Regions from separate parts of the Clostridium sp. LBM24168 genome, predicted to be linked through region 2. Evidence: riboswitches for the same ligand, from Rfam matches in the RefSeq annotation. Region 2 holds a riboswitch; each other region holds the start of a gene.

Region 1 (3,287 bases), 510 kb from region 2:
ACACCTCTTTACATATTCCCCTAATATAATAATATTTCCTATAGCTGCTTTTTGACTGCATGTTTGTGTTAAGTTTTATTTAAGAGATATTCATGTATGTTAAATTCACAAATTTTTAGATTTTAATGATTGCTCAAAAACAGATAAACTAGAAAAGAGTATTACAAAACCAGGTACATAGTTCTGTAATACTCTTTTCTAGTTTATAATCCACACTTTTCGAGTGCTTGTTTTAAATCATAGATAATATCCTCTGCACTTTCAAGCCCTATACTGAATCTTATATATCCATTCCTAAATTTTTCCGGATAAAAATTTATTCTTTCATCATTCGGACCTGTATAGACAATTAGACTTTCATCATGTCCAAGAGAAACTGCCGGAATAACGAGTTTAAGAGAATTTATGAATTTATTGTGAGTTTCGCTATCTGCTTTAAGTGCAAAAGCTATGACTCCAGAATACATCTTCATCTGCTTTTTTGCAATTTTATGTTGTGGATGGCTCTCAAGTCCAGGATATGCAACAAATTTCACGGATGGATTTGACTCCAGATATTGTGAAACTTTAAGTGCAGTATCACTGTGCTGTTTCATACGAAGAGGTAATGTCACAACTCCTCTCATTATAAGCCATGCATTGAACGGACTTATTGTACCTCCAAGATTAACCATAGCTTCACTTTTTATTTTGTCTATAAGTTCTTTCTTTCCTATTACCGCTCCACCCATTGCATCACCGTGTCCATTTATATACTTTGTCAAACTATGAACTACCAGGTCAGCTCCAAGTTCAAGAGGATGCTGTAAATATGGAGATGCAAAAGTACTGTCCACACTAAACAATGCTCCAATAGACCTGGCAATTTTAGCTATTTCTGCAATATCGCTTATCTTCGTAGTTGGATTGCCAGGTGTCTCAACATGAATAAGCTTTGTATTAGGTCTTATTGCTTTTTTTATTTCTTCCAGGTTGGATGTATCTACAAGCGTAGCTTCTATTCCATACTTGTCTGGAAGATACTGGTTAAGCAGTCTGTAAACTGCTATGTATGATACATTCGAACATATTACATGAGATTTACTTCTAAGAAATGTAAAAAATACTCCTGCAAGTGCTGCAACCCCACTTGCCAGTACTACACAATCTTCACCACCCTCTAATGCAGCCAGTCTTTGCTGAAGGTAAAGCTGATTTGCAGAAGTATTCCTTGTATAAAGCATCTGGTTTGGATCACTCCAATTAATTGATGATGCATCCTCTGGAAGTTTGTAACAATTTGCCATAGTTATAGGACGCCTAATAGAGCCTGTCTCTTTATCAATACCATTGCCTACATGTACACATTTTGTTATAAAACTAGTTTCCTTGGTCATATGTTTCCTCCTTGTAAATTTAATAAATATTTGTATTAAAAAAAGCCGTCTTTCATAAGAAAAACAACTTTAATTTCATAAAATATTTTTCTTATCTCTCAGAATATTCTGCTGGAATTAACACCATACATCGATATACAAATGTTGGTTGTCGGGTTTCAAAGGGCCAGTCCCTCCACCACTCTTGATAAGATTCAATTATTTAATTTATTTCATAATATACTAGAAAAAATTTATTGTCAATAAGTTTAATGGTAATTTGATCTTTAACTATTTTTCTTCTCCATATCTAGAAGCTTTTTCTTTATACCTAACCCACCTGCATAACCAATCAAATCTCCATTGGAACCAATAACACGATGACATGGAATGATAATCGCAATAGGATTCTTATTATTTGCCATGCCTACTGCACGGTATGCTTTAGCATTTCCTATGCTTTCTGCTATATACTTATAACTACAGGTTTCCCCATAAGGGATATTCTGAAGTGCTCTCCATACTTTTCCTTGAAATTCAGTTCCCTGTGGTGCCAGCGGTATATCGAAAACTTTCCTTGTCCCACTAAAGTACTCCTCAAGTTCCTCATATACCCTTTTAATTAAGTATGTCTCAATACACATTGTATATTCAGGAATATTTTCTCCAAAATATATATGAGTGATATTTCCGCTGTTTTCGGCAATAACTAACTTCCCGATTTTAAATTCATAGCAATATGCGCTGTACATATTATACCCTCCATTCATTATTCTTTACATATCATCTTCATATTCTTTACGTATCTTATTTTCACGTTTTTTTGAAATCCATCCTACTCCCCACATACAGAAAAAAGTAATAGCGAATGAACTTAAAAAAATGATAACTATTTCTATAAAAAACATTACGATATTCTGTCTATTTTGTATATATTTCATGTAATTTGACACACTAGCAATTATTGTAACTGCTGAACTTGAAATCAAGCTATTCAGCAAATATATTCTATTTCCATGTTTCTTTGAATCAAATATACCATTTCCTTTTATGACATTTCTTATAAGAATGTAGAATGATCCACCAAAAAATGCAATAAATTCCGTCATATAGGAAGTAAATGGTTCATCCAATATAAATTGCTTATACAATACAGAAATTAATAAAAAAACGGAAACCATCTGAAATGCATCGCTGGCTATCTTATGCTGTTCAGCTATAATTCTCTCATCTTTAAAATTTTTATTTATCATTTATATTCCTCCCAAAATAAATCATTTAATGTTCTATTTAATGTTCTACATATGGCAATACATAATCTAAGTGATGGATTATACTTTCCAGCTTCTATCATACCAATTGTCTGTCTTGTAACCCCTATTTTTTCCGCAAGCTGTTCCTGGGACAAATCACATTCTACTCTTGCAATCTTCATACGTTTGTTCTTCAAGTCTATAACCTCCTTACACTATTTATTATAATATATATGTGTATAAATGTAAATTATATATTTCATTTTGTTTTATATTTTATACTTTTACAATTGAGGTTTACAAGTACTTTCTATAAAATATAAATTTTAATTGAAAATTATGATATTATTTTATATATAATACTTTCATGAAAGGACGATACTAATGAACATTTCAATCAGACAGGTAAAAGATGAAGATCTTGACGCAGTCGCAAAAATTGAAACAATATGCTTTCCAAAAGCGGAAGCAGCTACAAGAAAATCCTTGAGGCAGCGTATAAAAATATTTTCGGAAAGTTTTTTTGTAGCAGAAGAGGATAAAAAAATAATTGGCTTTATAAATGGATGCATAACAAATGAAACTGCCATCTATGACGAACTGTACAAAGAACCTTCTCTACATATTCCAAATGGAAATTATCAGACAATTTTTGGACTTGATATATTACCAGACTATA
Region 2 (3,287 bases):
CAGCAATTGGTGATACATGATCACTTAGATATCTCAGTTCTTCATTGAAACCATCCTCAATTATAGGAACATCATACTCTTTAAGAGTATTATACAATTTTGTTCTTTTTTCAGGAGACATTACAACCCCCATTGGGTTGTGATAGGACGGTATAAAATATGCCAAACTAAATTTGCGTTTTTTTAGATTTTCTCTTAAAGCATTAAGGTCTATCCCATCTTCATTCATCTTAATTCCTGTTATATTTAATCTATGCAGTTTCATAATCTTTATAGCCGTATTGTGAGTCGGATTTTCACATAATATATTATCTCCTTTATTTACAAGGCATGACAGTATAATATTAAATCCTTCTGTAAATCCATTAGTTACAAGTATATCTTTCCCGGAAACATCTATACCCTTGTCTGCCATATATTTGACAAGATATTCAATAAGTGGCTTATATCCCTGTGCATATCCATAATTCAATATTTTCCCGCCTTCTCGCGATACACAATTCAAAAATGATTTTTTAAAATTCTCAACATCAAATAACCTGTCATCAGGAGCTATACTTTTAAATGATATCATTCCTTTCTCCCACTTTATTTCGCTTTTGATTATATCCAATTTTTCTGATTCCCTTGCATAACTATTTATGCGCTTATTCCAGTCTATATTCCACTTTTCCTGAAAATCTACTTTTACATCAGATACAAAAGCTCCCTTTCCTTTCTTCATATGTACAAGGCCTTCATCTTTTAGAAAATCATAAGCACAAATAACTGTATTCCTGCTTACCTTCAATCTTGAAGACATTTCCCTGGTGGATGGAAGTTTTTCACCTGAAGTCATCATTCCTCTAAGTATCATATTTTTTATATAATTTTTTATCTGTATATAAACAGGACTTTTATCATCAATTTTTATATCAAAAAACATAATTATAAATTCACCTCTCTATATATTTTTACATAAATCAATACATAAATAAAGATGATATACTGTAATTTTTTACAATACATCATCTTTATTTATAAAATACTCAAAATTTAGTGTTAAAATGCAGGGATTATACTTCCCTTGTAATTATCCTCTATGAATTTCTTGATTTCAGGCGAATTTACCGCTTTCACAAGAGCCTTCACATAAGGTTTGTCTTTGTCTTCTTTCTTAACTGCAATTATATTTGCATAAGGTGACTCTTTTGATTCTATAGCAAGTGCATCTTTAGTTGGATTTAATTTTGCCTCTAATGCATAATTTGTATTTATAACTGCTGCATCTACATCACCCAATACCCTAGGAAGTTGTGGAGCATCTAACTCCTGAATCTTAAGGTTCTTCTTGTTTTCAGTTATATCCAACTTAGAAATAAGCTCTCCATCTTTAACCTTTACAAGCCCTTCACGTGCTAACAGTTTAAGAGCTCTGGAACCATTTGTGGCATCATTTGGTATTGCAATCTCAGCACCATCTTTGAGATCTTTTAAATTTTTAACCTTATTTGAATACACTCCCATTGGTTCAAGATGAACTTTTGCCACAGAAACTAAATCCGTACCATTTTTCTTATTATAGTCTTCCAGATATGGTATATGTTGAAAAAAATTTGCATCTAACTCACCAGACGCAAGTGCCTTATTTGGTGTTACATAATCTGTAAATTCTTTTATTTTAAGTTCATATCCTTCTTTTTGAAGTATAGGTTTTACCTTTTCAAGTATCTCTTCATGGGGTTTAGGCGTAGCCCCTATTGTTATATCCTTTTTTTCACTTTTTGATGTATCACTACTTCCAGTATTTCCTCCGTTGTTACTTCCGCATCCTGATAATGCTGCTAAAACGAATACAGAAGAAAATATAATTACCAGTATCTTTTTGATGTTTTTCATACAAGTTCCCCCTCAATTAATTTAATCAAAATAAAAACCCGAGAAAAATCCCGGGTTTGAAACCTTAATGATTTTCTCATCTTTCAGCTTTCGCTGTAGGAGTTAGCACCAATGTATATAATACTGGTTGCCGGACTTCATAGGGCCAATCCCTCCGCCTCTCTTGATAAGTTTATTTTGATTTACTTTTTCACGTAATTGATTATATCATCATGTATTTTATCTGTCAATGCAGTTCTCGACAATTTAGAACTTAAATAAAGAATAGCCTGTATAAATATTAATACATTATTTATGCAGGCTTCTATTTATCTATTTAATATTTTCATGATGCATAAATTTTCTTAGAAGCGACTTTACAGTTTTCTTTCATAGAATACTCAACTATATTATCCAGAAGTTGGCTGTAAGACATACCTACTGCTTTTGCACTCTTTGGAAATAGACTATTCTTTGTCATTCCCGAGAGTGTATTGAGTTCAAGTACATAAGGTATATTGTCCTTTATCATAAAATCAACTCTCACATATACTCTACACTTCAACACATCCCAACATCTAAGAGATATTTCTTCAATTTTACTTTGAAGTTTCTCTTCAAGCTGGACAATTATTTCATCTGAAGCACCTTCAGTATATTTTGCCTCATAATCAAAAAACTCTGTTTTCGGCTTTATTTGAATTAGTGGCAATGTCTTTCCGTTTAAAATACAGCAGGTGATCTCATCACCTTTTATATATTCCTCAATCATAACTTCCTCATCATACTTTAATGCCAAATTTACCGAGTACTCTATATCTTCTTTCCTTTTAACTATATTCGTCGCTACACTTGATCCTCCTGAATTTGGTTTTACAACCAGCGGATAACCCATTTCACCCAGATAGTCATAATCTATTTCATCTGTTGATTTGACACAAATCCATCTTGCAGTTTTGATTCCAGCACTCTTCAATACCTTTTTTGTCATGTCCTTATCCATACATATGGAACTTGTAAGTGGCCCACAGCCAGAATAAGGTATATCTAAAGTTTCCAGCACAGATTGGACAGTCCCATCTTCTCCAAATTTTCCATGAAGTGCTATAAAGGCAAAATCCATACTTCCTGTTTTATCTATTATATCTCGCTTATTATCTATAACAATTGGAACTACTGTATACTTATTTCTATCAAAGCAACTCATTATTTCTTTCCCAGAATCTAGTGATACTTCTCTTTCTGAGGATATTCCCCCCATAATAACTCCTATTTTCATATCAATTCCTCCGCTAAATACTGTTTGTAATACCCTTCATCTTCTATTTTACACATCATCCAATATAAAAAAAGAGCCACCCAATAAACATTTTCAACCTGTTGTGGTTCCCTGATTTTCCATAGAGCTCAAAATATCATTCATGTCTGCA
Region 3 (3,287 bases), 810 kb from region 2:
TATAATGAAATATTGGTTTCCGTCTGTTCCGTCTGTAATATGGAGCGTGTTGTTTTTAACCCTTATAGTAGCTTTGAATCTATTATCTGCAAGAGCTTACGGGGAATCTGAGTTTTGGTTTGCAGGTATTAAAGTTACTACAGTTATAGTATTTTTAATAACTGGAATTGCTATGATATTTGGAATATTTAATGGCAATCCTGTTGGAATTAAATATTTTACTGTAGGAGATTCACCATTTGTTGGAGGAATTAAATCCATATTTTTAATATTTCTAATTGCTGGTTTTTCTTTTCAAGGTACAGAGCTTGTAGGAGTTGCTGCAGGAGAAAGTGAAAACCCGGAACAGGCTATTCCAAAGGCAATAAATACAATATTTTGGAGAATAATAATATTTTATCTAGGGACTATAATTGTAGTAGGTGCGCTAATTCCATATACTAAAGCAGGTGTTCAGACAAGCCCATTTACTATGATATTCCAGAAAGCAGGAATAGCTGGAGCAGCTTCTCTTATGAATGCAGTTATATTGACATCGGTACTTTCCTGTGGAAATTCGGGAATGTATGCATCTACAAGAATGCTATATTCTATGGCTAAGGACGGAAAAGCACCTAAGATTTTTGGAAAAGTAAATTCAAGGGGTGTTCCTGTAAATTCAGTTATTATTACTACAATAATTGCTTCTGCGTGTTTTCTGACAGGACTTTATGCAGAGGATTCAGTTTATGTATGGCTTGTAGCGGCTTCCGGACTTTCGGGCTTTATAGCATGGCTTGGTATAGCAGTATGTCATTTCAGATTTAGAAGAGCCTTCATTGTTCAGGGAAAGGATATCTCAAAACTTAAGTATAAAGCTAAATTTTTCCCATTAGGGCCTGTAATTGCTTTTTTACTTTGTGCAGTTGTAGTACTAGGACAAGGAATTACATATTTTCAAGAAAATAAAATAGATTGGGGTGGAGTAATATCCTCTTATATAGGACTACCTTTATTTTTACTATTATTTATAATCTATAAGAAAAAATTTGGTACAAAATTTATAGAATTACAGGATATAGACCTAGGAAAATAAGAGTTAACATATTGACACATTAAACTTAAGTTGATATAATTAAAGCCATGTTAAATATAAATCTTGAACTTATCAAGAGAGGCGGAGGGGACAGGCCCTTTGAAACCCGGCAACCAGTACGAGGGTTATCTTATATACTTGTATAATGGTGCTAATTCCTGCAGCGAAAGCTGAAAGATGAGATAATGCTGTTTAATTAAGTCTGAGGTTTTCCTCAGGCTTTTATATTTTGTTCAGATTGTAGTGAGAGGATGAATTATATTGATAGATATTAGTAATGTAGGTAAAAGTTTTGGAGGTAAAAATGTATTAAAAAATATAAGTCTCCATATAGGAGAAGGTGAAATATTTGGCATAGTAGGACACAGTGGTGCTGGAAAATCAACTCTTTTAAGATGCCTAAACGGTCTTGAAACTTATGATGCAGGAAGTATAAAGGTTATGGATAAAGAAGTAAAAGATTTAAAAGGCAGACAGATAAGGATATTTAGAAGAAATCTTGGAATGATATTTCAAAATTTTAATTTGCTCAATAGAAAAAATGTATATTCCAATATAGCACTTCCGCTTGAAGTATGGGGAATTAGTAAGGATGAAGCAAAGAAAACAGTCAATAATTTGCTGAGACTTGTAAGCCTGGAGGATAAGGCCGATAGTATGCCAAGGGAATTAAGTGGTGGTCAAAAACAAAGAGTGGCTATTGCAAGAGCACTTGCACTAAATCCTAATATATTGCTTTGTGATGAAGCTACGTCGGCTTTGGATCCTAATACTACTAGATCAATACTTGATTTGCTAAAGAAAATAAATCAGGAATTTAAAATAACCATAGTTGTGGTAACACATCAAATGGAAGTGATAAAAGAAATATGCAATAAAGTAGCAATTATTGATGAAGGGGAGATAAAAAAATCTGGTACGGTAGAAGAAATATTTTTAAAGCCAGGAAAAAACTTAAAGAAATTACTCGGGGCAGATAGCGTACTGCCGGATGAAGGTGTAAATATAAGAATATTTTTCCCGAAGGACATAAGTCAGGGGAATCTAATAACATCTATGGCAATAGATTTAAATATAAAATTTTCCATAGTATGGGGAAAACTTGAGAAGTTTCGTAATGATGTGTTGGGTAGTCTTGTTATAAATATATACGAAAAAGATAAGGAAGCTATATGCAAATATCTTTCTTCAAAAAATGTAGTTTGGGAGGTTGAGTAATATGGGATTTTCTGAAACATTTCAAGAGATATTAGTTCCTGCAATTGGACAAACGCTCTATATGGTATGTATTTCTACAATACTTGCAGTAATCATAGGATTTATACCGGCTATTTTGTTGATAGTAACCGATAAAAATGGACTTAGGCCAAACAGAATAGTGTATAAGGTGTTTGATATAATAATAAATTTATTGAGATCTTTTCCTTTTATAATACTTATGATAGCAATCTTTCCGTTTACAAAGCTAATAGTTGGAAAGACTATAGGTACTACTGCAGCGATAGTACCTATTACAATAGCAGCAGCTCCATTTGCAGCCAGGGTAATTGAATCATCTCTAAAGGAAATAGATCCTGGAATAATAGAAGCAGCAAAATCTTTTGGGGCAAGTAATACTCAAATAATATTTAAAGTAATGTTGAAAGAGGCACTTCCTTCAATAGTTCTTGGTATAACACTTACAGTTATAAGTATAGTTGGTTGCTCGGCTATGGCAGGAACTGTAGGTGGGGGTGGACTTGGAGATGTAGCTTTAAAATATGGATATTATAGATTTGAGACTGACATAATGGTGTACACGGTAATAATACTTGTTATATTAGTCCAGTTGCTTCAAACTATAGGGAACTTAATATATAGGAAACTTAATAAATAAAAGAGTATATAGTAACAAGATATGATAACTCTGAGCATAGATAGCCTGGAGTTATTATTTTGTTTAAGAATATGCACTATTTATGTTACAATATAATATAATTAATTATTATAACTTATTGGAATGAAAGAGAGGCTTTGATATGAATACAGCAGCTTTTTTTGATATAGATGGGACTTTATACAGAGAAGGACTTATGACTGAAGTATTTAAAAAGCTTGTAAAATATGAAATTATTCCAACAGACAGATGGTATAAGGAAGTAAAACCAGAATATGAGAAATGGGATAGAAGACAAGGAAATTATGATAATTATCTTTTAAAAATGGCATCTAT

Evidence for each region. A riboswitch is a leader RNA that binds a small molecule or an ion and turns the genes downstream of it on or off. The one in region 2 is predicted to bind S-adenosylmethionine.
Region 1: linked by a shared signal. The riboswitch ahead of ACSVC9_RS08235 (trans-sulfuration enzyme family protein) and the one ahead of ACSVC9_RS10860 (MetQ/NlpA family ABC transporter substrate-binding protein) in region 2 are both predicted to bind S-adenosylmethionine.
Region 3: linked by a shared signal. The riboswitch ahead of ACSVC9_RS06815 (methionine ABC transporter ATP-binding protein) and the one ahead of ACSVC9_RS10860 (MetQ/NlpA family ABC transporter substrate-binding protein) in region 2 are both predicted to bind S-adenosylmethionine.

Annotation. Positions count from the first base shown of each region.
Region 1 is NZ_CP196861.1:1,670,349-1,673,635, forward strand. It holds gene ACSVC9_RS08235 (trans-sulfuration enzyme family protein) at 204-1,376, opposite strand; SAM riboswitch class I at 1,465-1,570, opposite strand; gene ACSVC9_RS08240 (methylated-DNA--[protein]-cysteine S-methyltransferase) at 1,643-2,107, opposite strand; gene ACSVC9_RS08245 (DUF6773 family protein) at 2,132-2,608, opposite strand; gene ACSVC9_RS08250 (helix-turn-helix transcriptional regulator) at 2,605-2,805, opposite strand; gene ACSVC9_RS08255 (GNAT family N-acetyltransferase) at 2,993-3,287, shown strand, end outside.
Region 2 is NZ_CP196861.1:2,176,469-2,179,755, forward strand. It holds gene pdxR (MocR-like pyridoxine biosynthesis transcription factor PdxR) at 1-925, opposite strand, end outside; gene ACSVC9_RS10860 (MetQ/NlpA family ABC transporter substrate-binding protein) at 1,042-1,878, opposite strand; SAM riboswitch class I at 1,952-2,051, opposite strand; gene ACSVC9_RS10865 (D-alanine--D-alanine ligase) at 2,204-3,136, opposite strand; gene ACSVC9_RS10870 (glycoside hydrolase family 130 protein) at 3,230-3,287, opposite strand, start outside.
Region 3 is NZ_CP196861.1:1,365,436-1,368,722, forward strand. It holds gene ACSVC9_RS06810 (amino acid permease) at 1-1,075, shown strand, start outside; SAM riboswitch class I at 1,142-1,259, shown strand; gene ACSVC9_RS06815 (methionine ABC transporter ATP-binding protein) at 1,337-2,293, shown strand; gene ACSVC9_RS06820 (methionine ABC transporter permease) at 2,295-2,951, shown strand; gene ACSVC9_RS06825 (HAD-IB family hydrolase) at 3,094-3,287, shown strand, end outside.